4 regions of the Enterobacter sp. N5-15 genome follow, and region 2 is predicted to be linked to each of the others. Evidence: predicted binding sites of a transcription regulator. Region 2 holds the regulator's gene; each other region holds the start of a gene.

Region 1 (7,410 bases), 390 kb from region 2:
GCAAAACGACGTGGCGTCGATTGTGGTCGAGCTGGACTACCCGGTGGGCATCGGCGAGGTTTCGCGCGTGATGGAGAACCTGCTGCTGTCGTTTGCCGACAAGCTGCTGCGCTACAAAGGTATGCTGTGGATTGACGGCGAGCCGAACCGCCTGCTGTTCCAGGGCGTGCAGCGCCTTTATAGCGCCGACTGGGACAGACCGTGGGGCGATGAAACGCCGCGCAGCGTGATGGTGTTTATAGGTATCCAACTCCCGGAAGAGGAGATTCGAGCGGCGTTTGCGGGGCTGAAAAAGTAAATAGTGGCTCCCTTTTAATGAGGAAAGGGAGCGTATTTCATTGATGCCAAATGCGCGGGTCGCACTTTCTGTTTGCAATATTGTCTGTTAATGTTCTTAACAATAATGAAATCATGCTTTGATTAATATTCATTGCAATATTAATTAATTGGATTTGTATAATTTTCATGAATTGGTAGGCGTAATATGGCAATCATTATTCCCACAATAAGCAGCTGTAGCGAGAAGATTACGGCCGGAGAGAAAAGGCTGGCAAGGCTTCTGGAGGGTGGGCTCAGTGAGCAATGTACCTGCTGGTATGACACCCGAATGGGAGACAAAGACGATCATCCTGATTTTGTCATTCTGGCCCCTGAAAAAGGGCTGTTGTTTATAGAAGTGAAAGACTGGTTTATCACAAAAATAAAATCGGCTAATAAAACGCATATTGATTATGAAACCAAAAACGGCATAGAGCCGTTGAAGAACCCACTCGAACAGGTTAGGCAATATACCTTTCATATCATCAATAGCCTGAAAAAAGATCCCCTGCTTCGCCAGCAGCAGGGAGATCATGAGGGCGGTTTTATTATTCCGTATGGATATGGTGTTTATTTGAGCAACATAACCCGGGCACAGCTGGAAAAGAGTTTTACACCCGTGGAGTTAAATGAAATTTTGCCCACCAGCCAGGTGATATGCAAAGACGAGCTCAACGAGTTTATGACAAGAGAACAAATCTCTGACCGGCTCGAATCCCTTCTCAAACATCGCTTCGTTCATCACGCAACACCGCAGCAGTTCGACCGCATCAGATGGCATCTGTATCCCGATGTACGCATTAACCCATCCGTGACGCGGGTTGATCTGGACAATTTTACGTTCCACACCCCTGATGTGGTTTGCATGATGGACAGATACCAGGAACAGCTCGCCCGAAGTATGGGGGCAGGACACAGGGTAATTCACGGCGTAGCAGGATCCGGCAAAACGCTCATTCTGTATCACCGCTGCATTGAGCTTGCCAATAATATTGAAAACACCAAACCGATACTGGTGATTTGCTACAACATTACGCTGGCCAAAAAACTCAAAGCGCAGCTCGAACACCACAGTCTGAGACTTCCTGTCGAGGTTATCCATTTTCATGCCTGGTGCTACCAGCAGTTAAACGCGCAACGACGTATTCCCCCAAAGAGCAAAAACTTTATTGAGCTAATGGAAAATGCGCTAACGGTGGCATTTGAAGAAGGGGTTATCAAACCAGAGCAGTACAGCGCCGTTTTGATAGATGAAGGACACGATTTTAAGCCGGAATGGCTAAGAATTCTCGCTAAGATGCCGGACAATAAAGATAGCGCCCTGCTTTTCCTGTACGATGACGCTCAGTCAATCTATCAAAAAAAGAAAGCTCTCGATTTCACCCTGTCCAGCGTCGATATAAAGGCTCAGGGTCGCACAACAATTCTCGATACCAATTATCGCAACACCCGGCAAATACTTCACTTCGCCAGCAGCGTTGCATTTAATTATCTCAATAATCACATCGAAGATTCCCTCAAATACCAGCTGCCTGCCGCAGGAGGACTGTCCGGGCAATATCCGGCGCTGGACAGCTTTGATAATCAGGACGAGGAGATTACACGCGTTCTCGATTGGGTTACTGAACAGCGACAGCAGGGGATTGCATGGTCGGAAATCGCCATACTGTGCCCCTCAACTTACAGCATTTCAGGTATGCTCGGGCCAAGGCTCGAAGCCCGCAAGATCCCATACCAGATGATTGTCTCCAGCGATGATAAAAAGCACTGGTCACCGCAGAATGATTTCCTCTGCGTCATGCCGCTTCCCAGCAGCAAAGGGCTTGAGTTTAACTCGGTCGCCATTATGGATGCCGCAAAGGAAAGGGACAGTGAAGATCTGAGTGACGATATCAAGCGCCTTTACGTCGGTTTTACCCGCGCGCGACAGAATCTTCTGGTGACTATGCATGGAACCGGAGGCCTGCGAGATCATCTGGTCGAGACCTGGGAAAAGAGCGTTAAGACGGTCTAGCTGTCCAGTAAGCACCGAACAATCCCCTCTCCCCTATGGGGTGTACGGTCCGGGGACATAGTGAACACTTGTTCGGGGACATGGTAGACACTTACAACTAAGGCATAAGAACCCGTTTATGGAGTCGCTTATGCCCTGGGATGCGAGAGATACCATGTCATTACGTACCGAGTTTGTTTTGTTCGCCTCGCAGGACGGGGCGAACATTCGTTCCCTCTGCCGTCACTACGGTATTTCACCTGCCACAGGCTACAAGTGGCTTCGCCGCTGGGCTCAGGAAGGTGCCGCCGGCCTTCAGGACCGCCCGCGCATACCGCACCATTCCCCGAACCGCTCATCTGACGACATCACAGCCCTGCTGCGCATGGCGCATGACCGCCATGAGCGCTGGGGCGCACGCAAGATAAAGCGCTGGCTCGAGGACCAGGGGCACCGCATGCCCGCCTTCAGCACCGTCCATAGCCTGATGGCCCGCCATGGTCTGCTGCCGGGCGCTTCACCGGGCATTCCCCCCACGGGACGGTTCGAACATGACGCGCCGAACCGCCTCTGGCAGATGGATTTTAAGGGCCACTTTCCCTTTGGCGGCGGCCGCTGCCATCCGCTCACCCTGCTGGACGACCACTCCCGTTTTTCCCTGTGCCTGGCGCACTGTACCGATGAACGGCGCGAGACCGTGCAGCAGCAGCTGGTCAGCGTGTTTGAGCGTTACGGCCTGCCGGACCGGATGACGATGGACAACGGCTCACCGTGGGGAGACACCACCGGCACCTGGACGGCGCTGGAGCTGTGGCTGATGCGCCACGGTATCCGGGTGGGGCACTCCCGGCCTTATCATCCGCAGACGCAGGGCAAGCTGGAGCGTTTTCACCGCAGCCTGAAGGCGGAAGTACTGCAGGGAAAATGGTTCGCAGACAGCGGTGAGCTGCAGCGCGCCTTCGACCACTGGCGGACGGTCTATAACCTTGAACGCCCGCACGAGGCGCTGGATATGGCGGTACCGGGCTCGCGGTATCAGCCGTCAGCGCGGCAGTACAGCTGCACCACAACGCCCCCGGAATACGACGAGGGCGTGATGGTCAGGAAGGTGGATATCAGCGGAAAGCTGAGCGTGAAAGGGGTAAGTCTGAAGGCAGGCAAGGCGTTCAGGGGAGAACGGGTCGGGCTGAAGGAGATGCAGGAAGACGGCAGCTACGAGGTGTGGTGGTACAGCACGAAAGTGGGGGTGATCGACCTGAAGAAAAAGTCGATCACCATGGGTAAAGGATGATAAAAAGTGTTCACCATGTCCCCGAACACCTGTCTACCATGTCCCCGGACTGTACATGGGGAGAGGGTTAGGGTGGGGGGTAAACTTATTTCACCGCTTCCGGCAGCGTTATAATCCACAACTCGCTGTCCGACTCCGGCTTCTTCAGCGGCTTCACGCTGAGCGTGGTTTCAACCGGTTTATCATCCAGCGTCAGCTTGCCTTCCGCGTTCACCCGATAATCCTTGAGCTTCTTGCCCTCGACCGGGTTTTGCATCGCCACCTTCACGCCAAAATCGTTATCGTTCGCCACCGCCAGCGTTTTGCTGTCAATTAGCGCCAGCCCTTCGGCCTTCTCCTGCTGCCAGCCCAGCGCGCGGAGATCGACAACCTGCGTTTTAGCCGCAAGCGTTATGCCGCGCTGCGCCAGGGTTTTCTCATCATCAAACTCCGGGTACTCACCCGGCTTGTCAAAGGCGGAAAGGTCGCTCGCCTTGCTGAGATCCACCTTGTAAATCAGGTTACGCATGCCGTCGTTTTTATCGCTTCCCTGCTCAATCAGCAGGATGTGCTGGTCATCGAGCGCCACAATGTCGCCGATTTTGGCGTCGCTGTTTTTACCGTAGGCCGCGCTGTCGATTGGGTAACCGTACATCGCGGTTTTCCCGGTCGCCGGGTCGAAGCTCACCAGACGCGTAAACAGCGCCTGCTTTTTGCTCTTACCGTCGATATCCAGCGTGCTTTGCACGGCGGCGATAATCCGCCCGTCCGGCATTCGGGTCAGGCCTTCAAAGCCACGGTTAGCCTGGCGCCATTTGATGATGTTTGGCAGACCGCCCGCGATGGATTTCTCCCCTTCCGCGGCCTGCGGCCCGTGGATTGCCAGGATCTTCCCTTTGCTGTCGACGTTAATCAGGAACGGGCCATACTCGTCGCACAGCCAGTAGCCGCCTTTCCCGTCCGGCGTGATGCCTTCCGTGTCCAGGCCACGGTTGTCACCCTTCAGGATGTTGAGGGTATCGCTGAACGCGACCTCATTGGTGGAGCCAATCACGCCGCTTTGCAGCGGCAGACCGTTAATCTCGCCTTTATCATCATGCAGCGGGCGGGCATCAACAGCCTCCGCTTTGCCTTTCTGAACGCGGATGGTCATCAGCAGCGGCGCGAAATCTGGCGTGACAAATATTTTGGCTTCGTTTTTCCCCATTTTTGGCGCATCGGCGTTTGGACCGCGATCGGTCACGGTCGCAAAGGTCAGGGCGTCGCCCTGCTTGCCCGTAAACAGCAGGCCAGAACCGATTCCCACGGGCAGTCCGTTCGGAAACGCCCTGGCAAACGCGCCGCTGTAGCTCACGTGGGAGCCTTCAGGGAAGCTGACGACATAGCGCTCAGCAGTAGGCTGCGCCGCCAGGCCAGAGAAAGAAAGCGCACAACCGATTAGCACAGGAATAATTTTTCTTTTCATATTGTTAGCATCCAGTTAGTGAAGCCAACAACGTAAAGAATAAACGTGTCAGAAAAATGACATGAAAAGGAAACCGACCTGCGCGATTGAACGTATATTCATCACTCGAAATGTAAGGCTTTGTTGTTTTGTGTGACAGGTGAAACATTTTCGGAAATTATTAGAAACCCAATTAATTCATCTCAAATCACTATCCCCGCCTCGTTCAGTTTATGTTTAGTCAAAAAACTAAACGGTTCCTAAACGCCAAAAACATCCCCTGTTGACACCCCGACAATCAAACACCAATGCAACAATTGCAATAAAAAACTTAACAATATCAGTATAAAACCGCGATTTATATCACATTTGCAGTCATAAACATCGCTTGTTAAGGTGCGCCCAGATGAATTTAATGACGAGGCATAAAACATGAAAAAACTGAATATCCTTCTTCTTTCTGCTCTGGCTGCCGTATCGGGTTCCGCACTGGCGATGGGCGGCACCGTTGAGCAGGGTAAAAACTTTACCAACCTCAATCTGGAAATGGGTAAATCCTCATCCGGTGTTTATCTTGAAAGTAACTGGCTCAAAAACACCGACGACGGCACCCAGACCGGCGGCGTGGGCGCAGGCTACAACCTGGAAGTGGGCCCGGTGATGCTGAATGCGGGCGCGAAGGCGATCTACCTCGGCCCGAAAAAAGGCGATAACGGCGTGGCGTTCCCGATTGGCGGCGGCGTAAACGTTGCGTTGACCGACAGCATCCACGTGTACGGTGAAGGCTATGTGGCACCAGAAGGGCTGAACAACAGCGTGAAAAACTACGTGGAAGCCAACGGCGGAGTAAGCTGGACGCCGATTACGCCAGTGACCCTGAAAGTGGGTTACCACCACGTGAGCGTGGATGGCAAAGACGGTCGTCCTGGCCACACGCTGATTGACGGCGCATATGTAGGCGGTGGAGTGACCTTCTGATGAAACACCGCATTACCGCGCTTTGCGTTCTGAGCCTCACGCTGATGCTCACCGGCTGCGTCCAGTACAAATGGGTGAAACCGGGCGTCAGCGACGCTGACATGAATAAAAAGCTCACGGAATGCGAAGCGCAGGCCCTGATCGATCTGCCCCCGGATAACGTAGTAACCGGTTCGAGCTCGGAAAAAACGGACAAAAAGAACAAGAAAAAGGATATTTCCACGAGCTACACGGTCGAAGACGCGAACGAATATCGCCGGGATACGTTAGTCGACAGCTGCATGTTCAAAAGCGGCTGGGACAAGATCGAAGTGCAATAATCTCCTTTAAAAAAACCTGCCGGTTGGCAGGTTTTTGATTATCTCTTACTTACGCACCACCACCAGCTTCTGGTTCACAAACTCTTTGATCCCCAGGTCCGACAGCTCGCGCCCGTAGCCGGAGCGCTTCACGCCGCCGAACGGCAGCTCTGGCGCAGTATCGGTGAGCCAGTTGATGTACACCATCCCTGTCTCAATCCGTGACGCCATTTTCTTCGCGCGCTCGATATTCTGACTAAATACCGCCCCGCCCAGGCCGTAGTGGGAGTCGTTCGCCAGCGCGACCGCCTCGTCGTCGCTTTTCACGACGTAAATCTGCGCTACCGGGCCGAAGAACTCCTCGAAGTACGCCGGGTTATCGCGGGAGATATGCGTCAGGATCGTCGGTTCGAAGAAACTCCCGTCGCGCTGTACCGGTTTGCCGCCATAGTGCAGCGTCGCACCGTTTTTCACCGCCTCGTTAACCTGTTTGGTCAGCGTTTCGAGCGCATCTTTAGATGAGAGCGGCCCCAGCGTGGTGCTTTCGTCCAGCGGATCGCCAATCTTCACCTGCTTAAACGCCTCGGTGAATTTACTCAGGAAGGCATCCGCAATCTTTTCATGCAGAATAAAGCGCTTCGCCGCGGTGCAGACCTGCCCGGCGTTATTGAGTCGCGCATTCACGCCAATTTTCACGGCCCTCTCAAGGTCTGCATCGTCCAGCACCACGAACACATCGTTACCGCCCAGCTCCAGCGTGGATTTCTTGATGTGCTTCGCCGCCTGCGCAGCCACCGCGCTGCCCGCCTTTTCGGAGCCAGTTAGCGCAGCGCCCTGCACGCGATCGTCGGCTATGATGTTTGCCACCTGCTCGGACGAGATAAACAGGTTGGTCCACGCCCCTTCCGGCGCGCCCGCCTCGCGCACCAGATGGGCAAAGGTCTCGGCGCAGTGCGGCACGATGCTGGCATGCTTGGCGATCACCGGGTTGCCCGCCGCCAGGTTGGGCGCCAGAACGCGCATCAGCTGGTAGTACGGAAAGTTCCACGGCTCAACGGCCATCAGCACGCCGATGGGGTGATGCTCAACCCACGCTTCCCCGAGCTCA
Region 2 (7,410 bases):
GCAAGTTGCTGTTTTTGGTGTTTGTACCCTCTCCCTGTGGGAGAGGGCTAGGGTGAGGGCATCAGACCGCACCCACCCCCACCCCCATTTATTCCACCGCAAACACCTTATCCAGCCTGCTATACCCCAGCCCGTTAATCTTCTTCACCTTGATCTGCACCGGAATGCGCTCTTTCATCGCCTCTACGTGGCTGATCACGCCGATGGTTTTCCCGGTGGCGTTCAGCGCGTCGAGCGCATCCAGCGCGGTATCCAGCGTTTCGCTGTCGAGCGTGCCGAACCCTTCATCCAGGAACAGGGAATCGATCCGCGTCTTATGACTCACCAGGTCGGAAAGGGCCAGCGCCAGCGCCAGGCTGACCAGGAAGCTCTCGCCGCCGGAGAGCGTGCGGGTATCGCGCACCGCGTCCGCCTGCCACGTATCGACCACTTCCAGCTCCAGCGCGTCGCTGGCCTTACGCTGCAGCAGATAACGCCCGTGCAGACGGTTAAGCTGCTGGTTAGCAAGCCAGACAAGATTGTCCAGCGTCAGCCCCTGCGCGAACTTACGGAACTTGTCGCCGGTGCTGGAGCCGATCAGCGCGTTCAGATAACCCCAGTCGTCCGCCTGGCGCGCGGCCTCATCAATTTGCTGCATCAACGCCAGCTGGTGCTGACGGTTATCGCTGTCCTGCTTAAGCTGCTGGCGGATCTCGCCCTGATGCGTCGTATTCTCGCGAAGCCGTTGCGCCAGCTGCTGCAGCTGGCTTTGCAGCGCAGGAGCATCGGCGTCGAGCCCTTCCGGCCGCAGCGCCAGATGAGCCTGCAGCTGCTGGTTAGCCTGGCCGGAGAGGGCCGCGGCCTGCTGTATCTGGCTTTCCAGCGACTGTTTCAGCTGTTCGAGGTGGCGAATAGTGTCGTCATCCAGCAGCGCGGCAAGGAACGCGTCCCGATCGGCAAAGCAGCTCGCTGAGAGCGCCGCGGTGAACTGCGTCTGCGTCTGCTGCAGGCGCTCTTGCTCCAGCTTTTCCTGCTGCTGCTGCGCGGTGAGCTGGCTCTGTAGCGACACGCATTCGTCGTGCACGTCGCGCCAGCCGTCCGGAATGGCCGGTTCGGCCTCTTCGCTGTGCGTTTCCGGAAGCGTGTCGAGCAGCGGTTTGAGAGCGTTTATGCGTTCCAGAAGCACGCCGTGCTGCGTTTGTTTCTCCTGCCACTGCGCGAATTCCGCTTCGCGGGCGTGCAGCCAGGCGGCTTCATGACCGTCTTCAGGTACGTTAAGCGATAGCGAGAGCAGGGTGTGTTCCAGCGCCTGGCGCGCGGCCGTCAACTGCTGCTGATATTGTCGCTCCTGCACTTCCTGCTCGTTCAACTGGTTTTGCAGGGTCAGACGCTGGCTGAGCTGATAGAGCTGGTGCTCGTACTGTTCCTGCTCGTTCATCCATGGCGTGATATCTTCCTGAATATTCAACGCGATGTTCAGGGAAGCACAGGCTTCCATCCACTCTTTAGTGAGTGCTTGCTCTTCCTGAGAGAGAGTCTGCGCTTCGTCCGTCTCGCGCTGGATCTGCTGACTCAGGGCATTAACCTGTCCCAGCACCAGCAGGCCTTCCTCTTTAAGCGCGGCGACCTCTTTTTCCAGAGCATCACGGCGGCGCTGGTTATCCGTCAGCTCAAGCGACTGGTATTGCGCAACGGCGGGATGCTCGCTGGAGCCGCACAGCGGACAGGGTTTGCCTGCCTCAAGCCGGGAACGATAGCTTTCCAGGTCTTTAATCGTCGCTTCACGTTCGCACAGGGCCTTCAGGTCCAGATAGTGCTGATGTTTCTCTTTGTACTGCTGGCGGCGCAGCGTCAGCGTTTCATTGAGTTTATTTTGATCGGCCTGGGCCTTCTGCACGCTTTCACCGCTCTGGCGCAGGCGCTTTTGCAGCGGCTGATAGCGGGCATGCAGCGACGTTAGCCGCTGGTGCAGCGTGCGTGACCGGGACTGCTGCTCCATGGCCGCGCTGACCTCATCCGCCGTCAGCGTCAGCGCATTTTCCGGCATCTCAGCCAGCCTGTTGCGTAATTCGCTCATCTTCGCAGCAAGCGAGGCTAACTGCGTTTTATCGCGGTTAAGCTGCGAGAGCTGAGCACGCCAGCCGGCTATCTCCTGCCCCAGCAGGCGATAGCGCTCGTGCTCCGCCAGCCACTGCGCCAGCGCCGTCAGCTCGGTCTGAAGCTGCTCATGATTCCGCTGGGCGGTATGACGGATCCGCGCGCGCAGTGCGGTTTTGGCTTGTAAGCGAATATTTACTTCGATAATTCGCTGTTGGGTTTGCGTCAGACGCGCGGTTTGATCCTGCTGATGCTCCCAAAGCGGTCGAAGCTGGGCGGCGGGCAGAGCGAGCTGGAGCTTGGCCAGCTCCGGCGCAGCGTTCGTCAGCGCCTGTTGCGCCTGCTGCTGCATCGCGGTGACGCGCTGTTGCTCAAGCACGAGCTCGTCATGGCGCGTAAGCCACTGAAAATCTTTCTGCTGGCTTTGCTGCTGAACCAGCAGGGTTTTCTCTTCGTCAGTAAGTGCCTGCAAACTTTGCTGTAACTGCTGCTGTTGCTCTTCGCTCAACAGCACGACGCCCGCCGCCTGCGCCTCGCATTTTTCAAGCACGCTGCGGGCGGCTTTGTGTTTTTCAAACACCATGGCGGAAATCTGGCCGTAGATCTCGGTGCCGGTCAGCTCTTCCAGCAGCTCGGCGCGATCGCTCGGCCTGGCATTAAGAAAGGCGGCAAACTGCCCCTGTGAGAGCAGCATGGAGCGGGTAAAGCGGCCATAGTCCAGCCCGGTGAGCGCAGCGGTTTGCTCCAGTTTATCCGTTACTTTGTCCGCCAGGATTTTGCCATCTTCGCAGCGCGCCAGCTCCACGCGCGGCGCCTGCAGGTTTCCGTCCGGCTGGTTGCGCGCGCGGTTCTGGCTCCAGAAGGCGCGGTAGGCGGTGCCTTTTACCTCGAACTCCACTTCCGCCAGGCACTCGGCGGTGTCGCGCGTCATCAGGTCGTTTTGTGCCTGAGAAACCTTCTGCAGTCGCGGCGTTTCGTGATAAAGCGCCAGGCAGATGGCGTCGAGCAGGGTGGTTTTACCAGCCCCGGTCGCGCCGGTGATGGCAAACAGACCGTTGCTGGCAAACGGCTCCGCGGTAAAGTCAATTTTCCACTCGCCCTTGAGGGAGTTGAGATTTTTCAGGCGCAGGCTCAAAATTTTCATGCGTTTTCTTCCTCATCATTGAGCGCATGCAGGGTATGGCTGAACAGTTCGCTGAGTCTTGCGCGCTTCGCGTCGTCAATTTCCTCCTGCGAGAGCCTGCGTTCAAACACCTCTTCAACCCGAAGCTCACTGAGCGTTTCGCGTTGAGCGCTTAACAGAATTTTCTCGCGCTGCTCGCGGCTGCGGCGTACCAGTAAGACTTCGACGGGCAAATCTTCCGTCAGCGCCTGAATTTTACGCTGCATATCGTGCAGGTAGTCATCGGTGGTGATTTCGATATCCAGCCAGACGGGCGGGTTAAGCGCTTTTCCGCGCCACTGCTCAAGCTGGGCGGTAATGGCGTCGAGATCGCCCTTAAGCACCGCCAGCGGCTGGGTGACGGGCACCTCCAGCGTCTCAACGGCGCGGAGTTTGCCCCCGGAGAAGCTCACCAGATGGACGGATTTGGCCTTGCCCGTCTCGTCAAAGCTGAGCGAAACAGGCGAGCCGCAGTAGCGGATGTGCTCGCTGCCGCCGACGATCTGCGCCCGGTGAATGTGTCCGAGCGCAATGTAGTCGGCTGGCGGGAAGTTCTGCGCCGGAAAGGCGTCCAGCGTACCGATATAGATGTCACGTACGGCGTCACTTTTACTGGCCCCGACGGTGGTGAGATGCCCGGTCGCAATCACCGGAATCGGCTGGTCGCCGCGCAGGGCGCAGGCATCGGCGTGCTGCTGGTGATAATAGTCGGTGATGGCCTGTAACAGATGCTGTTGCTTTTCGCCGCCGGAAAGTCCCGCCTGGCTTTGCACAATATCGCGCGGACGCAAAAACGGAATGGGGCACAGCACCGCCCCCGGCGTGCCGTCGCGTTTTTTCAGGATCTGCGGGGCGTGCCCGGCGCTGGCGACGACGGTAGTATTGAGAAATGCCAGGATGTCGCGGGATTCATTCAGCGTCGCGACGGAATCGTGGTTACCGGCGACAATCACCAGATGACAGCCGGTTTGCTGCAGATTCACCACGAAGCGGTTGTACAGTTCACGCGCATAGCTGGGGGGCGAGCCGGTATCAAAGATGTCACCCGCCACAATAATCGCGTCCACCTCGTGCGTCCTGGCCGTTTCCAGCAGCCAGTTCAGGAAGGCTTCATGTTCAGCCGCACGGCTTTTGCTGTAAAAATTTTGACCCAGATGCCAGTCCGAAGTGTGAAGTATGCGCATAGCTGATCCGTGGCAAAAAAGAGAAAGCAGGATTATAAACGTTCAGAGACGGGAAAATAACCGCTGTAATAAAACAACGGTTTGCCCGTTATCGTGGTACTGTTTTTCATAAATCTGTCATAAATCTGACGCATAATGGCGCCGAATTACAAACTTGTAACTTAAATAAGATAAGACAGGGCAAAGTATGGCGAGACGTATTCTGGTCGTAGAAGATGAAGCTCCAATTCGTGAAATGGTGTGCTTCGTGCTCGAGCAAAACGGCTTCCAGCCGGTTGAAGCGGAAGATTATGACAGCGCAGTGAACCAGCTGAATGAACCCTGGCCCGATCTGATTCTGCTGGACTGGATGTTGCCCGGCGGCTCCGGACTGCAGTTTATCAAACACCTGAAGCGCGAGGCGCTGACCCGCGACATCCCGGTTGTGATGCTCACGGCGCGCGGAGAAGAAGAGGATCGCGTTCGCGGTCTGGAAACCGGCGCGGACGATTACATTACTAAACCGTTCTCCCCAAAAGAGCTGGTTGCCCGCATTAAAGCCGTGATGCGCCGTATTTCGCCGATGGCGGTGGAAGAGGTGATTGAGATGCAGGGGCTAAGCCTTGACCCCACCTCACACCGCGTGATGACCGGTGAAAATCCCCTCGACATGGGGCCTACCGAATTTAAACTCCTGCACTTCTTTATGACCCACCCGGAACGCGTGTACAGCCGCGAGCAGTTGCTGAATAACGTCTGGGGAACTAACGTGTATGTCGAAGACCGGACGGTTGACGTACATATTCGCCGCCTGCGAAAAGCACTGGAACTGAGCGGCCACGATCGCATGGTGCAGACGGTCCGCGGCACGGGTTATCGTTTTTCTACCCGTTTCTGAACAATGACAGGAGTGTGACGCGTGCTGGAACGTCTGTCATGGAAAAGGCTCGTCTTTGAACTGATCTTATGCTGTATTCCGGCCTTCCTTCTGGGGGCCTTTCTTGGACACCTGCCGTGGTTTCTGCTGGCGTCGGTCACCGGGCTGCTGATCTGGCATTTCTGGAACCTCCTGCGCCTCTCCTGGTGGCTGTGGGTTGACCGAAGTATGACGCCGCCGCCGGGAAGCGGCAGCTGGGAGCCGCTGCTGTACGGTCTGCATCAGATGCAGATGCGTAATAAAAAGCGTCGCCGCGAACTGGGAAGCCTGATTAAGCGTTTTCGCAGCGGTGCAGAGTCGCTGCCCGATGCCGTTATTCTGACGACCGAAGAAGGGACAATCTTCTGGTGTAACGGCCTTGCACAACAGCTGCTGGGCCTGCGCTGGCCCGACGATAATGGTCAGAATATCCTCAACCTTCTGCGCTATCCCGAGTTCACGCAGTATCTGAAAACGCGTGATTTTACCCGCCCGCATAATCTGAAGCTCAATAATGGTCGCCATCTGGAAATCCGCGTGATGCCCTACAGCGATAAGCAGTGGCTGATGGTGGCGCGCGATGTCACCCAGATGCACCAGCTGGAAGGGGCGCGTCGCAACTTCTTCGCCAACGTCAGTCACGAACTGCGTACCCCGTTGACCGTGCTTCAGGGCTACCTGGAGATGATGCAGGAGCAAACGCTTGAAGGCGCGCCGCGTGAAAAAGCGCTGCACACCATGCGGGAGCAAACGCACCGGATGGAAGGGCTGGTGAAGCAGCTGCTGACGCTATCGAAGATTGAAGCGGCGCCAACGCTTGCGCTAAATGAGACCATTGATGTCCCGATGATGCTGCGGGTCGTTGAGCGTGAAGCGCAGACGTTAAGCCACAAAAAGCATCACCTGACCTTTGAGGTCGACAATACGCTGAAGGTGCTGGGCAGCGAAGATCAACTGCGTAGCGCCATTTCCAACCTGGTGTATAACGCGGTGAATCATACGCCGGAGGGGACGGATATCGTGGTGCGCTGGCACCATGCCCCAACGGGGGCGGAGTTTAGCGTGGAAGACAACGGGCCGGGGATCGCGCCTGAGCATATTCCGCGTCTGACCGAGCGTTTTTACCGTGTGGATAAAGCGCGATCCCGGCAGACAGGCGGAAGCGGCCTGGGGCTGGCAATTGTGAAACACGCGGTGAATCACCATGAAAGCCGTCTCGATATTCAGAGTACGCTGGGTAAAGGAACACGCTTCAGCTTCGTGATCCCGGAACGATTAATTGCCAAAAAGATCGCCTGACGGCAGGTGTGTCATTTTACCTTTCCACGGGTCAGCCTCTGCTGGCCCGTTTGCTTTGCAGTCAAGCGAAACGCGGATGAATTATATACGGCTGACTGTTTTTTGTTCGCATGATTAGCCATGGGTTTTTCTTATAAATAGCGTATTATTCTAACGTGTATTTTCATGCTGGCATATTGTTCTGGTTTTGCGATCCCTCCTTGCCTTTAAACGTTATAAGCGTTTAAATTGCGCCCCAGATACTGTCAGACCGACTGTATTTGCGTGGTAAATCGAAAAACTATTCTTCTCCACGCCAGGACGGGAGCATTTCCCGCTGAAATTGAGCAAATTTTCGGCTGTATCGTCCCGTCAGGGATATCGAAAATCTCAATGTTTTCAACACCACATCCACAGGCAGTAAGGTTTTATGACCCATCACTTAAAATCGCGTGACATCATCGCGCTGGGCTTTATGACATTTGCGCTGTTCGTTGGCGCAGGCAACATCATTTTCCCTCCAATGGTTGGCCTTCAGGCGGGTGAACACGTCTGGACCGCCGCGTTTGGTTTCCTGATTACTGCCGTGGGTCTGCCGGTTCTGACCGTCGTCGCGCTGGCGAAAGTCGGCGGCGGCGTGGATAGCCTCAGCACCCCGATTGGCAAAGTAGCGGGCGTTCTGCTGGCAACCGTCTGCTATCTCGCCGTTGGCCCGCTGTTTGCGACCCCGCGTACGGCAACCGTGTCCTTCGAAGTGGGTATTGCTCCCCTGACCGGTGACGGTGCGATGCCGCTGTTTATCTACAGCCTGATCT
Region 3 (7,410 bases), 1.0 Mb from region 2:
GAGAAACCGAATTTCTGGATGCTCGGCCATGAGGAGAAAATCAGAGACACGATAATGCCGCCCAGCAGCAATAGCACAATCAGCGCAGCCAGTTTTACCAGCGCGCTGAAAATCATGTCACCTTTTTTACCCGGAGGGTTAAATGCAGGCTTGGTTGCAGCCATAAATTACTCTTCTGTTTGAGACGTTTTTACGAATATGCCCGGTGGCGCTGACGCTTACCGGGCCTACAGCTTAACCGTAGGGCGGGTAAGCGCAGCGCCTCCCGCCATCTTCGTTAAATATATCCTGTTAGTACAGCGCTTTACCGCTGCTGTCTTTCACGTTGGTTTTCCATGCAGCACGAATCTGCTCAACCACGCTGTCCGGCAGGGTGGCGTAATCCAGGGCGTTAGCCTGTTTGCCGCCGTTTTTGTACGCCCAGTCGAAGAACTTCAGCACTTCGGTGCCCTGCTCAGGTTTCTTCTGCTCTTTGTGAACCAGGATGAAGGTGGTAGAGGTGATTGGCCATGCACCTTCGCCTTTCTGGTTAGTCAGATCCTGCGCGAACGATTTGCTCCAGTCAGCGCCTTTCGCAGCGTTAGCAAAGTTCTCTTCGGTCGGACTAACCGGTTTGCCGTCGGCTGAAACCAGTTTGGTGTAGGACAGGTTGTTCTGCTTAGCGTACGCATACTCTACGTAACCAATTGAGCCAGGCAGACGCTGTACGAACGCGGCGATACCGTCGTTACCTTTACCGCCCAGACCGGTTGGCCAGTTAACGGTAGAGCCGGAGCCGACTTTAGACTTCCACTCTTCGTTCACTTTTGCCAGGTAGCTGGTGAACACGAAAGAGGTACCGGAACCATCCGCACGGCGAACCACGGCGATGTTCTGAGAAGGCAGCTTCAGGCCTGGGTTGAGTTTAGCGATCGCTTCGTCATCCCATTTTTTGATTTTGCCCAGGTAGATGTCACCCAGGGTTTTGCCGTCCAGCACCAGCTCACCCGACTTCACGCCCGGCAGGTTGATGGCCAGGACCACGCCACCGATCACGGTCGGGAACTGGAACAGGCCTTCCTGAGCCAGTTTGTCATCAGACAGCGGAGCGTCTGATGCGCCGAAATCAACCGTGTTCGCGGTAATTTGTTTAACGCCACCGGAGGAGCCGATACCCTGATAGTTAACCTTGTTACCGGTTTCTTTCTGGTAGGTATCCGCCCATTTGGCATACACCGGCGCAGGGAAGGTTGCACCAGCGCCAGTCAGGCTTGCTTCTGCAAATACAGAGAACGCGCTCAGAGATAAGGTCGCGGCGACAACAGTTGCGACAGTGGTACGCATAACTTTCATAATGTCTCCTGCAAGATTTTCGTAAATCGTTGTTTAGTGGCTACGATGAGCAAAATAGGACAAACAGGTGACAGATAAATGTACGAATTATGACAGTTTTATGACAACGAAAATTTCACTTAAAAACCAGCAAAAGAAAGCTTAATTTTCATCGTGTTAGCCACTTTTATGACAAGACGTTTTCAGAAATATTTTCTTTATGTGACACTGAAAAAAGTAGCTGAAGATGACAAATTGTCATTATTAAAAATGAGAAAGGATTGATGAAAAACAAACCGGGCGGGATAAAAAAGCTCCACCCGAAGGTGGAGCCTGAAGGGATTATTCTACGGTAACCGATTTCGCCAGGTTACGCGGCTGGTCAACGTCGGTGCCTTTGATCAGCGCAACGTGATAGGCCAGCAGCTGCAGCGGAACGGTGTAGAAGATTGGTGCAATCACCTCTTCCACATGCGGCATCTCGATGATGTGCATGTTGTCATTGCTGACAAAACCGGCATCTTTGTCGGCGAAGACGTACAGGACACCACCGCGGGCGCGGACTTCTTCGATGTTAGATTTCAGTTTTTCCAGCAGTTCGTTGTTTGGTGCCACAACGATGACCGGCATATCCGCGTCAATCAGCGCCAGCGGGCCGTGTTTCAGCTCGCCTGCCGCATAGGCTTCAGCGTGAATGTAGGAGATCTCTTTCAGCTTCAGCGCGCCTTCCAGCGCAATCGGATACTGATCGCCACGACCCAGGAACAGGGCGTGATGTTTGTCAGAGAAATCTTCCGCCAGCGCTTCAATACGTTTGTCCTGAGACAGCATCTGCTCAATACGGCTCGGCAGCGCCTGCAGGCCGTGAACGATATCGTGCTCAACGGAAGCATCTTCGCCTTTCAGGCGCGCCAGCTTCGCCACCAGCATCAGCAGAACGGTCAGCTGAGTGGTAAACGCTTTGGTGGAGGCCACGCCGATTTCGGTACCCGCTTTGGTCATTAGCGCCAGATCGGATTCACGCACCAGCGAGGAGCCAGGGACGTTACAGATGGCCAGCGAGCCCAGGTAACCCAGCTCTTTAGAGAGACGCAGCGCGGCCAGCGTGTCCGCCGTTTCGCCGGACTGGGAAAGGGTGATCATCAGGCTGTTACGACGCACAGCGGATTTGCGATAGCGGAATTCAGATGCGATTTCCACATCGCACGGCACGCCCGCCAGGGATTCAAACCAGTAGCGAGAAACCATACCGGAGTTGTAGGAGGTGCCGCAGGCCACGATCTGAATATGCTCGACCTTGCCTAGCAGTTCGTTCGCGTTTGCGCCCAGCTCGCTCAGGTCAACCTCACCGTGGCTGATGCGCCCGGTCAGGGTGTTTTTGATGGCGTTTGGCTGCTCGTAAATCTCTTTCTGCATGTAGTGACGGTAAGCGCCTTTGTCGCCCGCGTCGTACTGCAGATTCGATTCGATCTCCTGACGTTTCACCTGCTCGCCTTTGGTATCGAATACGGTCACGCTGCGGCGAGTTACTTCCGCGATATCACCCTCTTCGAGGAAGATAAAGCGACGGGTAACCGGCAGGAGCGCCAGCTGGTCAGAAGCGATGAAGTTTTCGCCCATGCCCAGACCGATAACCATCGGGCTACCGGAACGCGCGGCCAGCAGCGTGGACGGGTCGCGGGAATCCATGATTACCGTACCGTACGCACCGCGCAGCTGAGGGATAGCACGCAGCACCGCATCACGCAGTGTGCCGCCCTGCTCCAGCTCCCAGTGCACCAGGTGAGCAATCACTTCGGTGTCAGTTTCAGAGACGAAGGTGTAGCCGCGTGCTTTCAGTTCTTCGCGCAGCGGTTCGTGGTTTTCGATAATGCCGTTGTGCACGACCACGATGTGTTCAGACACATGCGGGTGCGCGTTACCTTCAGACGGTTCGCCGTGCGTCGCCCAGCGGGTGTGCGCAATACCGGTACCACCGTGCAGCGGATGTTCTTCCGCGGCCTGGGCCAGCATCTGCACTTTACCGAGACGACGCAGACGGGTCATATGACCTTCTGCATCGACGACAGCCAGACCGGCTGAGTCGTAACCACGGTATTCCAGACGACGTAAACCTTCGAGAAGGATTTCAGCAATATCACGCTGCGCAACTGCGCCAACAATTCCACACATAATTTTAGATTCCGAATTTAGGCATTATGCCTGCGTTGTCGCTGACCTGTATTTGCCCTTTCCGGGCGCCCCGAGCCTTGTAGAGAGTGGGGTTATTTTTATGGGTACTGCTTGTGGGGGGAGATATATATTTATCTCCTCTCCCGGGTTTGCCTGATGACGGCTACGCCTTATCAGGCCTACTCAATCGTAGGGCGGGTAAGCGTAGCGCCACCCGCCTTGTTGTTACTTTTTCTTCACCGGGCGTTTCCAGCCCTGCTTGCTGACCTGCGGAACGCGGCTTAACACCAGCTCGTTCTCGGCCACATCGCGCGTAACGGTTGTTCCGGCGGCAATGGTCACCCCGTTACCCACGGTAACAGGCGCCACCAGCTGCGTATCGGAGCCAACGAACACGTCGTCACCGATGATGGTTTTAAACTTATTCGCGCCGTCATAGTTACAGGTAATAGTCCCTGCACCAATATTCACGTTATTGCCAATTTCCGCGTCGCCCAGGTAGGTCAGATGACCGGCTTTCGAGCCTTTACCCAGACGCGCTTTTTTCATTTCCACGAAGTTACCCACGTGAGCGCCTTCCAGCAGCTCAGCGCCCGGGCGCAGACGCGCAAACGGGCCGATGGTACAGGCGGCATCCAGACGGGCATCTTCCACCACGCTGTACGGGCTGATTTCGCAGTCGTCGCCGATGACGCTGTTTTTAATCACGCAGCCGGCGCCAATTTTGACGCGATTGCCCAGCGTGACGTGACCTTCGAGGATAACGTTAGTATCAATCTCAACGTCACGCCCGTGAGATAACGAACCACGCAGATCGAAACGTGCCGGATCGCGCAGCATCACGCCCGCCAGCAGCAGTTTTTCGGCCTGCTCGGACTGATAAATACGCTCAAGACGGGAAAGCTGCAGGCGGTTGTTCACGCCGTCCGTTTCGCTAATGCGCGCCGGATGAACGGCGGCAATTTCACGCCCTTCGTGGTACGCCATCGCAATGATGTCGGTGATGTAGTATTCACCCTGCGCGTTGTTGTTGTTGAGTTTGGACAGCCAGCGCTTCATATCCGCGCCATTGGCAATCAGGATACCGGTGTTGATCTCCTGAATCTGGCGCTGTTCGTCGCTGGCATCTTTATGCTCAACAATACCCGTGACGTTGCCGTTTTCACGGGTGATGCGGCCATAACCGCTTGGATCGTCCAGCACGACGGTCAACAAACCGATGCCACCCTGCGGTTTGGCTTCACGCAGGCGAGTCAGGGTTTCAACGGAGATCAGCGGAACATCGCCGTAGAGCATCAAAATGTCTTCGTCATCCGCAAAGAAGGGCGCTGCCTGCTGCATCGCATGGCCTGTACCCAACTGTTCGGCCTGAAGCACCCAGTTGAGCTTGTCATCGCTCAGCGTCTTTTTAAGCAGATCGCCGCCGTGGCCGTAAACCAGGTGGACCTGACTGGCACCCAGTTCATTCGCTGCATCAATGACATGCTGCACCATTGGCTTTCCTGCAAGCGTGTGGAGCACCTTAGGCAGATCGGAATACATGCGGGTCCCTTTGCCAGCGGCAAGGATCACCACGCTCATCGCACTGTTTGACATACGCATCCTGACGGTAGTTTGAGTGTGAAGTAAAAACGTTTGATGCTTAAAATTCTACATCTTTTTCATCATGAATTAAGGCCGAAAAAAAAAGCCAGCCTGGTATCCAGACTGGCTTTTGTGCTTTTCAAGCCGGTGTTACATCGCTTTTTTGGTCAACTCGATAACGCGCAGTTTCGCGATCGCTTTGGCCAGCTCCGCAGACGCCTGAGCGTAATCCACGTCACCATGAGAGCTGCTAATGTGCTCTTCAGCCTTACGCTTCGATTCCAGGGCTCGCGCTTCGTCGAGATCCTGGCCACGGATAGCGGTATCGGCCAGAACGGTCACACTGCCAGGCTGCACTTCAAGAATGCCGCCGGACAGATAGATAAACTCTTCGTGACCGAACTGTTTAACGATGCGGATCATACCAGGCTTAATGGCGGTGAGCAGCGGTGCGTGACCCGGGAAAATACCCAGTTCACCTTCACTACCCGTTACCTGGATTTTCTCGACCAGACCAGAGAACATTTGTTGCTCTGCGCTGACGACGTCCAGGTGGTAAGTCATTGCCATATCACCCTCCGATTAAGGCGTTAAAGTTTTTTGGCTTTTTCCACGGCTTCGTCGATGGAACCAACCATGTAGAACGCCTGCTCCGGCAGGTGATCGTATTCGCCTTCCATGATGCCTTTAAAGCCACGGATGGTGTCTTTCAGGGAAACGTATTTACCCGGAGAACCGGTGAATACTTCCGCAACGAAGAATGGCTGGGACAGGAAGCGCTGGATCTTACGCGCACGTGCTACCACCAGTTTGTCTTCTTCAGACAGTTCATCCATACCCAGGATGGCGATGATGTCTTTCAGTTCCTGGTAACGCTGCAGCAGGGACTGTACGCCACGCGCGGTGTCGTAGTGTTCCTGACCCACAACCAGTGGATCCAGCTGACGGCTGGTGGAGTCCAGCGGGTCAACGGCTGGGTAGATACCCAGAGACGCGATCTGACGGCTCAGTACCACGGTTGCATCTAAGTGCGCAAAGGTGGTTGCTGGAGATGGGTCAGTCAAGTCATCCGCAGGTACGTATACCGCCTGAACGGAGGTGATAGAACCGGTTTTGGTAGAGGTGATACGTTCCTGAAGAACACCCATCTCTTCCGCCAGCGTAGGCTGATAACCTACCGCTGAAGGCATACGACCCAGCAGTGCAGATACTTCCGTACCGGCCAGGGTGTAACGATAGATGTTATCAACGAACAGCAGAACGTCACGGCCTTCGTCACGGAACTTCTCAGCCATAGTCAGACCGGTCAGCGCAACGCGCAGACGGTTTCCTGGTGGCTCGTTCATCTGGCCGTAAACCAGGGAAACTTTGTCCAGAACGTTGGAGTCGGTCATTTCGTGGTAGAAGTCGTTACCCTCACGAGTACGTTCACCTACGCCCGCAAACACAGAGTAACCGGAGTGCTCGATCGCGATGTTACGGATCAGCTCCATCATGTTTACAGTTTTACCAACACCCGCACCACCGAACAGACCGACTTTACCGCCCTTCGCGAACGGACACATCAGGTCGATAACTTTGATACCGGTTTCCAGCAGTTCCTGAGAGCTGGACAGCTCTTCGTAGGAAGGTGCCGCGCGGTGGATAGCCCAACGCTCTTCTTCACCGATGTCGCCTTTCATGTCGATTGGTTGACCCAATACGTTCATGATACGACCCAGTGTTGCTTTACCTACCGGGACTTCGATCGGGTGCTCAAGGTCTTTGACTTCCAGACCACGACGCAGACCGTCGGAAGAACCCATCGCGATGGTACGCACGATACCGCCGCCGAGCTGCTGCTGAACTTCCAGCACCAGGCTCTCGTTACCATTCTGTACCTCAAGCGCGTCGTACACGCGTGGTACGGCGTCCTGAGGGAACTCGACGTCCACCACGGCGCCGATTACCTGGACAATCTTTCCAGTAGCCATCTTGAATCCTCTACGTAATTCGTAAACCTGGTTAAACCGCGGCGGCCCCCGAGACGATCTCGGTGAGTTCCTGAGTAATGCTGGCCTGACGAGCTTTGTTGTAAACCAACTGCAGCTCTTTAATCAGGCTGCCGCCATTATCGGTCGCGGCTTTCATCGCCACCATTCGTGCGGCCTGCTCGCTGGCCAGGTTTTCTACAACGCCCTGATAAACCTGAGATTCAACGTAACGACGCAGCAGGGTATCCAGCAGCGGTTTCGGATCGGGTTCATACAGGTAATCCCAGGCTTTTTGCTTCAGCTCGTCATCTTCTGATGCCGGTAACGGCAGCATCTGAGTGAGCGTTGGAACCTGAGACATGGTGTTAAT
Region 4 (7,410 bases), 380 kb from region 2:
ACCGCGGGCTGGTGGGTGATTCCGCCAAACATCACGTGCGACATCCGGTCAATCTGCGCCTTCATCGCCGCATTCAGGCGCGGGTGGTTGTACCCGTGAATGGCCGCCCACCAGGAGGACATCCCGTCAACGAGCCGCTCGCCGCTGGCGAGGTGCAGCTCGCAGCCGTGGGCCGAGGCCACCGGATAGACGGGAAGGGGGCGGGTGGTGGAGGTGTAAGGGTGCCAGATATGCTGCTTGTCGAAGGCGAGATCGTCCTGGGTCATAATCGACTTGTAAACCATTTTGAAAAGTTTTAGGTTTACGAGTATAAACCGAACCGAAAATTAACAAAACCCTTTGGAGAAGCCCAATGGCTCACCACGCACGCTGGACGATGTCGCAAGTTACTGAATTATTTAATAAACCTTTCCTTGAGCTGATGTTTGAAGCCCAACAGGTGCATCGTCAGCACTTCGATCCCCGCCATGTTCAGGTCAGCACGCTGCTGTCGATCAAGACCGGTGCCTGTCCTGAAGACTGCAAATATTGCCCGCAGAGCGCGCGCTACAAAACCGGCCTGGAGCCCGAACGGCTGATGGAAGTGGAGCAGGTGCTCGACTCGGCGCGCAAGGCGAAAAACGCCGGCTCGACCCGCTTCTGCATGGGCGCGGCGTGGAAGAACCCGCACGACCGCGACATGCCGTATCTGGAGCAGATGGTGAAGGGCGTGAAGGAGATGGGCCTCGAAGCCTGTATGACGCTCGGCACGCTGAACGACGAGCAGGCGCAGCGCCTCTCCGCGGCGGGGCTGGACTACTACAACCACAACCTCGACACCTCGCCGGAGTTTTACGGCAACGTCATCACCACCCGTACCTATCAGGAGCGTCTGGATACCCTGGATAAGGTGCGTGACGCGGGGATCAAGGTCTGCTCCGGCGGTATCGTGGGCTTAGGCGAAACGGTGAGAGACCGCGCGGGCCTGCTGCTGCAGCTGGCGAACCTGCCGACTCCGCCGGAAAGCGTGCCGATCAACATGCTGGTGAAGGTCAAGGGCACGCCGATGGCGGACAACGACGACGTGGATGCGTTTGATTTTATCCGCACCATCGCGGTGGCGCGCATCATGATGCCGACCTCTTTCGTGCGCCTCTCCGCCGGTCGCGAGCAGATGAGTGAGCAAACTCAGGCCATGTGCTTTATGGCTGGAGCCAACTCCATCTTCTACGGCTGCAAGCTGCTGACCACGCCGAACCCGGAAGAGGACAAAGACGTTCAGCTGTTCCGCAAGCTGGGGCTTAACCCGCATCAGACCGAGGTGCTGACGGGCGATAACGAGCAACAGCAGCAGCTGGAGCAGCAGATTTTCAACGCCGACACCGACCAGTTCTACAACGCGGCAGCCGTATGACCTGGCAGGCACGAGTCAATACCGCGCTGGACGAACGCCGGGCGGCAGAGGCGTTTCGCGTTCGCAGGGTGGTGGAAAACGGCGCGGGCCGTCTTCTTACCCGCGACGGGCGGCAGTTTTGTAATTTCTCCAGCAACGACTATCTCGGGCTGAGCCAGCATCCGGCCATCGTCCGGGCCTGGCAGCAGGGGGCGGAGCGGTTTGGCGTGGGCAGCGGCGGCTCGGGACACGTCAGCGGATACACCACGGCGCATCAGGCGCTGGAAGAGGCGCTTGCCGACTGGCTGGGCTACCCGCGCGCGCTGCTGTTTATCTCCGGCTTTGCCGCCAATCAGGCGGTCATTACCGCCCTGATGGAAAAAGAGGACCGCATTGTTGCTGACCGCCTGAGCCACGCCTCGCTGCTGGAGGCGGCAAATTTAAGCCCGGCGCAGCTGCGCCGCTTCGCCCATAACGATGCGGGGCAGCTTGCTGTGCTGCTGGATAAACCCTGCGACGGACAGCAGCTGGCGGTCACGGAAGGGGTGTTCAGCATGGACGGCGACAGCGCACCGCTTGCCGCGCTGCACGAGGCCGCAAAGCGGCAAAACGCCTGGCTGCTGGTGGACGATGCCCACGGCATTGGCGTGATGGGCGACGAAGGTCGCGGCAGCGCGCATCAGCAAAACGTGAAGCCGGAACTGCTGATTGTCACCTTCGGCAAAGGCTTTGGCGTCAGCGGCGCCGCCGTGCTGTGCAGCGAGTCCGTCGCCGACTATCTGCTGCAGTTTGCCCGACACCTGATCTACAGCACCAGCATGCCCCCGGCGCAGGCCGTGGCGCTGTCTGCGTCGCTGTCGGTGATCCGCAGCGCAGAAGGGGATGAGCGTCGTCAGCGGCTGGCAGAGCATATCTCACGCTTCCGCCAGGGGCTAGCGGCGCTGCCCTTCCACAGTCCGGATTCGCAGAGCGCTATCCAGCCGGTGATTGTCGGCGAAAACGGCCGCGCGCTGGCGCTGGCACAGGCGCTGCGCGAGCGCGGGATGTGGGTGACCGCCATCCGCCCGCCAACGGTCCCGCCGGGTACCGCGCGGCTGCGCTTAACCCTGACGGCGGCGCATGAAGCACGGGATATCCAGACGCTGCTGGAGGCGCTCCATATTGCCGGTGAATAAACAGGCCGTTGCGGCGGCATTTGGCCGGGCCGCGCACAGCTATTCGCAGCACGACGAACTGCAGCGTCAGAGCGCGCAGGAGCTTCTGGCCGCGCTTGGCGAGAACCGCTTTCCGCAGGTGCTGGATGCCGGCTGTGGTCCCGGCAGCAACAGCCGCTACTGGCGCGGAGCGGGAAGCCAGGTCACGGCTATCGACCTCTCAGACCAGATGCTCGACGAGGCGCGTCAGCGGCAGGCAGCGGATCGCTATCTGCTGGCCGATATCGAGGCGATCCCGCTGGCGGATGCGCAGTTCGATCTGGTCTGGAGTCATCTGGCGGTCCAGTGGTGCAGCAGCCTGCCGCAGGCCCTGCGCGAGCTTTATCGCGTGGCGCGACCGGGCGGAAAGGTGGCCTTTACCACCCTGCTGGAAAGTTCGCTGCCGGAGCTGAATCAGGCGTGGAAAGCGGTGGATGAGCAGCCGCACGCTAACCGCTTTTTATCGCATGACCAGGTGACGCAGGCGCTGGCAGGCTGGCGCTACCGCAGCACGGTGCAGACCATCACCCTCAATTTTAGCGATGCGTTCAGCGCGATGCGCTCGCTGAAGGGCATCGGGGCCACGCACCTGCATGCCGGACGGGAGAGAAAACCGCTGACCCGGGGACAGCTGCAGCGTCTGGAGCTGGCCTGGCCGCAGCAGCGGGGGCATTTCCCGCTCTCTTATCAACTTTTTCATGGGATTATCGAACGTGACTGAACGTTATTTTGTTACCGGCACGGACACGGAAGTGGGCAAAACGGTTGCCAGCTCGGCGCTGCTGCAGGCGGCAAGGAAGCTTGGGAAAAACACCGCCGGATATAAGCCGGTTGCTTCCGGCAGCGAGATGACGCCGGAAGGGTTACGCAACACCGACGCGCTGGCGCTCCAGCGTAACAGCACGATTGAACTGGCCTATTCAGCGGTCAATCCGTACACCTTTGCCGAGCCGACCTCGCCGCACATCATCAGCGCTGACGAAGGTCGTCCGATTGATTTCGCGGTGCTGTCTGCCGGGTTACGGACGCTGGAAGGCCAGGCCGACTGGGTGCTGGTGGAAGGTGCAGGGGGCTGGTTTACGCCGCTTTCGGACGCGCAGACGTTTGCCGACTGGGTGCAGGCCGAGCAGCTTCCGGTCATTCTGGTCGTCGGCGTCAAGCTGGGCTGCATCAATCACGCCATGTTGACCGCGCAGGCCGTGCAGCAGGCCGGGCTGCGTCTGGCGGGCTGGATAGCCAACGACGTGGTTGCGCCGGGGAAACGACACCTGGAGTATCTGGCGACGCTCAGGCGCGTACTTTCCGCCCCGTGCCTCGGGGAAATTCCCTGGCTTGCTGACGGCGCGGAAAATGCCGAAACCGGGCGTTATCTCGATCTCAGCGTCTTGCTTCCCGCGACATCCAGTGCGCGATAAGCTCGTCATCCAGTTCGTTAACGTGGCCCTGCGCCACGTTACGCCCGCGATAGAGCATACAGAAACGGTCCGCAACCCGGCGGATAAACGACAGCTGCTGCTCCGCTAACAGCACCGTCATACCTAACTCCCGGTTTAAGCGCACCAGCAGCTGCCCCAGCTTCTGGGCGAAGCTGTGTCCTGCGCCGTGCAGGGGCTCATCGAGGATCAGCAGGTGCGGGCGGTTCACCAGCGCATTAGCCAGCGCCAGCTGGTACTGGTCGTCCGGAGAGAGCGTGTTGGCGCGGGTCTGTCGCAATGCGTAGAGCGCCGGAAACAGGTCGTAAACGTCACTTTTCGCTTCCGGGTTGGGTTTCCCCATCGCCCGCATGGCGATATGCAGATTCTCCTCAATCGTTAGCTGGGAGAAGATCCGCCTGTCCTGCGGGACATAGCCTATCCCCGGTCCTGAACGCTGTTCTGGCGGTAGGTTAAGCAAATCACGCGGCGGCGCGCCCGCCTCATGCCAGATGATGCTGCCGCTTTCGACGGGCACTCTCCCGGCGATGCAATTCATGAGGGTGGTTTTCCCCATTCCCGGCAGGCCAACGACGCCTGTACACATCCCTTGCGGAAAATCCAAATTCACGTTCCATAGCGTATGTTGGCTTCCGTAAAACTGATTCACAGCACGCAGACTCAACATCTTTCTCTCCTTAAAAATGTGTGTAGGTGAGGCTCGTGATTGAGTGTGCAAAACCCCTGCCAGAACCCGAAAAGTGTTTAAAAAAACGGCTTTTTTAGGAATAAGTCACCGGAGAGGGGCAGAGAAAAAAAGGGATTGCACATCGACGGTGCTGGCGGTGTTGAGTTGTGGTGCAGTGCCCGAAATGATGAAAATGTGAGCAAGATCTCATCAGTTGGTTATGAATGACACAACTGTTAATCATCAAAAAAGAGCTATAAAAATTTTTTACTGCCGTCTCGTGGGAAAATCCGGGAATTTGCCGAGCGCCACGCTGTATGGGCTGGAAGCAGTTATCCACTATTCCTGTGGATAACCATGTGCATTAGAGTTAGAAAACATGCGATAAGCGAGAGAAGACGCGGCTTACGCCCAAATTGACGCGAAACGCGGCTTTAGAAAATATCGTTTATTATTTAACTGCTTAGATAAAAGCAATTCCCGTCATGAAAGTGTCACCCGTTGCCACAAAACTATCATTACCTGGCTTGACAAATGTTAAAAAAGAAAAAGTTCTGGGGATAACCTGACCTGACTGGTGTTTTATATTGTCACAGCCCAAATTTTGGCCGTTATCGCACCAATCCTTCAGGCGCTATGCTAAATATCCTGACATGCCACTGGTTTTTCATCCAGTGTTTTTTACTGGCATTCCTGGCAACAACGAGTAAAATTACTCACCTGCCGCTTTTAACGTCATCAGGTTGTCGCCCATGAGTAAACCGTTCAAATTGAATTCTGCTTTCCGTCCATCTGGCGATCAGCCTGAGGCGATCCGTCGTCTGGAAGAGGGGCTGGAAGATGGGCTGGCGCACCAGACGCTATTAGGTGTGACGGGGTCAGGTAAAACCTTCACCATCGCCAACGTGATTGCGGATCTCCAGCGCCCAACGATGGTGCTGGCACCCAATAAAACCCTGGCCGCGCAGCTTTACGGCGAGATGAAAGAGTTCTTCCCGGAAAATGCGGTGGAGTATTTCGTCTCCTACTACGATTACTACCAGCCTGAAGCCTATGTGCCGAGCTCTGACACCTTCATCGAGAAGGACGCCTCGGTGAACGAACACATCGAGCAGATGCGACTGTCGGCCACTAAGGCGCTTCTGGAGCGTCGCGACGTGGTCGTCGTCGCGTCGGTTTCCGCGATCTACGGTCTGGGCGATCCGGATCTCTATCTCAAAATGATGCTGCACCTGACGCAGGGGATGATCATCGACCAGCGCGCCATCGTTCGTCGTCTGGCGGAGCTGCAGTATGCCCGTAACGATCAGGCGTTCCAGCGCGGGACGTTCCGCGTACGCGGTGAGGTGATCGACATCTTCCCGGCGGAATCGGACGATATGGCGCTGCGCGTCGAGCTGTTTGACGAAGAGGTTGAACGGCTGTCGCTCTTCGACCCCTTGACCGGACACATTGAGTCGGTGATCCAGCGCTTCACCATCTACCCGAAAACGCACTACGTGACGCCGCGCGAGCGTATCGTGCAGGCGATGGAAGAGATCAAAGTGGAGCTGGCCGAGCGCCGTAAGGTGCTGCTGGCGAACAATAAGCTGCTGGAAGAGCAGCGCCTCAGCCAGCGTACCCAGTTCGACCTTGAGATGATGAACGAGCTGGGCTACTGCTCCGGCATTGAAAACTACTCGCGCTTCCTCTCCGGGCGCGGGCCGGGCGAGCCGCCGCCGACGCTGTTTGACTATCTTCCGGCAGACGGTTTGCTGGTGATCGACGAGTCCCACGTCACGATCCCGCAGATCGGCGGGATGTACCGCGGTGACCGCGCGCGTAAAGAGACGCTGGTGGAGTACGGCTTCCGCCTGCCGTCGGCGCTGGATAACCGCCCGATGAAGTTTGAAGAGTTTGAGGCGCTCGCGCCGCAAACCATTTACGTCTCGGCCACGCCGGGCAACTACGAGCTGGAGAAATCCGGTGAAGACGTTGTCGATCAGGTTGTGCGTCCAACGGGTCTGCTTGACCCGATTATTGAAGTTCGTCCGGTGGCCACTCAGGTGGACGATCTGCTCTCTGAGATCCGTGCCCGTTCCGCCATCAACGAGCGCGTGCTGGTGACCACGCTCACCAAGCGCATGGCGGAAGACCTCACCGAGTATCTGGAAGAGCACGGCGAGAAGGTGCGCTATCTGCACTCGGATATCGATACCGTGGAGCGCATGGAGATTATCCGCGATCTGCGTCTGGGCGAGTTTGACGTGCTGGTGGGGATCAACCTGCTGCGAGAAGGCCTGGATATGCCGGAAGTCTCGCTGGTGGCGATTCTGGATGCGGACAAAGAGGGCTTCCTGCGTTCTGAGCGCTCCCTGATCCAGACCATCGGCCGTGCGGCGCGTAACGTCAACGGTAAAGCGATTCTGTACGGTGACAAAATCACCCCGTCGATGGCAAAAGCGATTGGCGAAACGGAGCGCCGCCGCGAGAAGCAGCAGCGCTACAACGAAGAGCACGGCATCACGCCGCAGGGGCTGAACAAGAAGGTGGTGGATATTCTGGCGCTGGGTCAGAACATCGCCAAAACCAAAGCGAAAGGCCGCGGCAAGGCGCGTTCAGTGGTGGAAGAAGATACCGTCGTGCTGACGCCGAAAGCGCTGCAGCAGAAAATCCACGAGCTGGAAGGGCAGATGATGCAGCACGCGCAGAATCTGGAGTTCGAAGAGGCGGCGCAGATCCGCGACCAGCTTCATCAGCTGCGGG

The links. Region 2 encodes PhoB, which activates phosphate uptake and scavenging genes when phosphate is short. Its sites were predicted from a motif close to CTGTCATAAAACTGNCNNAT; they were not measured.
Region 1: the regulator PhoB is predicted to act here: its motif matches at 5,092-5,111, upstream of AC2TE5_RS02960 (esterase-like activity of phytase family protein).
Region 3: the regulator PhoB is predicted to act here: its motif matches at 1,420-1,439, upstream of pstS (phosphate ABC transporter substrate-binding protein PstS).
Region 4: the regulator PhoB is predicted to act here: its motif matches at 5,167-5,186, upstream of uvrB (excinuclease ABC subunit UvrB).

Annotation. Positions count from the first base shown of each region.
Region 1 is NZ_CM170150.1:625,145-632,554, reverse strand. Features, by position in the region: gene yjiA (GTPase) at 1-298, shown strand, start outside; gene AC2TE5_RS02970 (3'-5' exonuclease) at 485-2,332, shown strand; partial or broken gene AC2TE5_RS02965 (IS481 family transposase) at 2,463-3,673, shown strand; gene AC2TE5_RS02960 (esterase-like activity of phytase family protein) at 3,688-5,046, opposite strand; gene AC2TE5_RS02955 (YfaZ family outer membrane protein) at 5,458-6,003, shown strand; gene AC2TE5_RS02950 (hypothetical protein) at 6,003-6,323, shown strand; gene AC2TE5_RS02945 (NAD-dependent succinate-semialdehyde dehydrogenase) at 6,369-7,410, opposite strand, start outside.
Region 2 is NZ_CM170150.1:1,018,745-1,026,154, forward strand. Features, by position in the region: gene sbcC (exonuclease subunit SbcC) at 89-3,220, opposite strand; gene sbcD (exonuclease subunit SbcD) at 3,217-4,422, opposite strand; gene phoB (phosphate response regulator transcription factor PhoB) at 4,610-5,299, shown strand; gene phoR (phosphate regulon sensor histidine kinase PhoR) at 5,321-6,616, shown strand; gene brnQ (branched-chain amino acid transporter carrier protein BrnQ) at 7,026-7,410, shown strand, end outside.
Region 3 is NZ_CM170150.1:4,844,463-4,851,872, reverse strand. Features, by position in the region: gene pstC (phosphate ABC transporter permease PstC) at 1-164, opposite strand, end outside; gene pstS (phosphate ABC transporter substrate-binding protein PstS) at 292-1,332, opposite strand; gene glmS (glutamine--fructose-6-phosphate transaminase (isomerizing)) at 1,654-3,483, opposite strand; gene glmU (bifunctional UDP-N-acetylglucosamine diphosphorylase/glucosamine-1-phosphate N-acetyltransferase GlmU) at 3,709-5,079, opposite strand; gene AC2TE5_RS22920 (F0F1 ATP synthase subunit epsilon) at 5,218-5,637, opposite strand; gene atpD (F0F1 ATP synthase subunit beta) at 5,658-7,040, opposite strand; gene atpG (F0F1 ATP synthase subunit gamma) at 7,072-7,410, opposite strand, start outside.
Region 4 is NZ_CM170150.1:1,402,664-1,410,073, forward strand. Features, by position in the region: gene bioA (adenosylmethionine--8-amino-7-oxononanoate transaminase) at 1-266, opposite strand, end outside; gene bioB (biotin synthase BioB) at 353-1,393, shown strand; gene bioF (8-amino-7-oxononanoate synthase) at 1,390-2,547, shown strand; gene bioC (malonyl-ACP O-methyltransferase BioC) at 2,531-3,286, shown strand; gene bioD (dethiobiotin synthase) at 3,279-3,980, shown strand; gene AC2TE5_RS06595 (ABC transporter ATP-binding protein) at 3,943-4,665, opposite strand; gene uvrB (excinuclease ABC subunit UvrB) at 5,418-7,410, shown strand, end outside.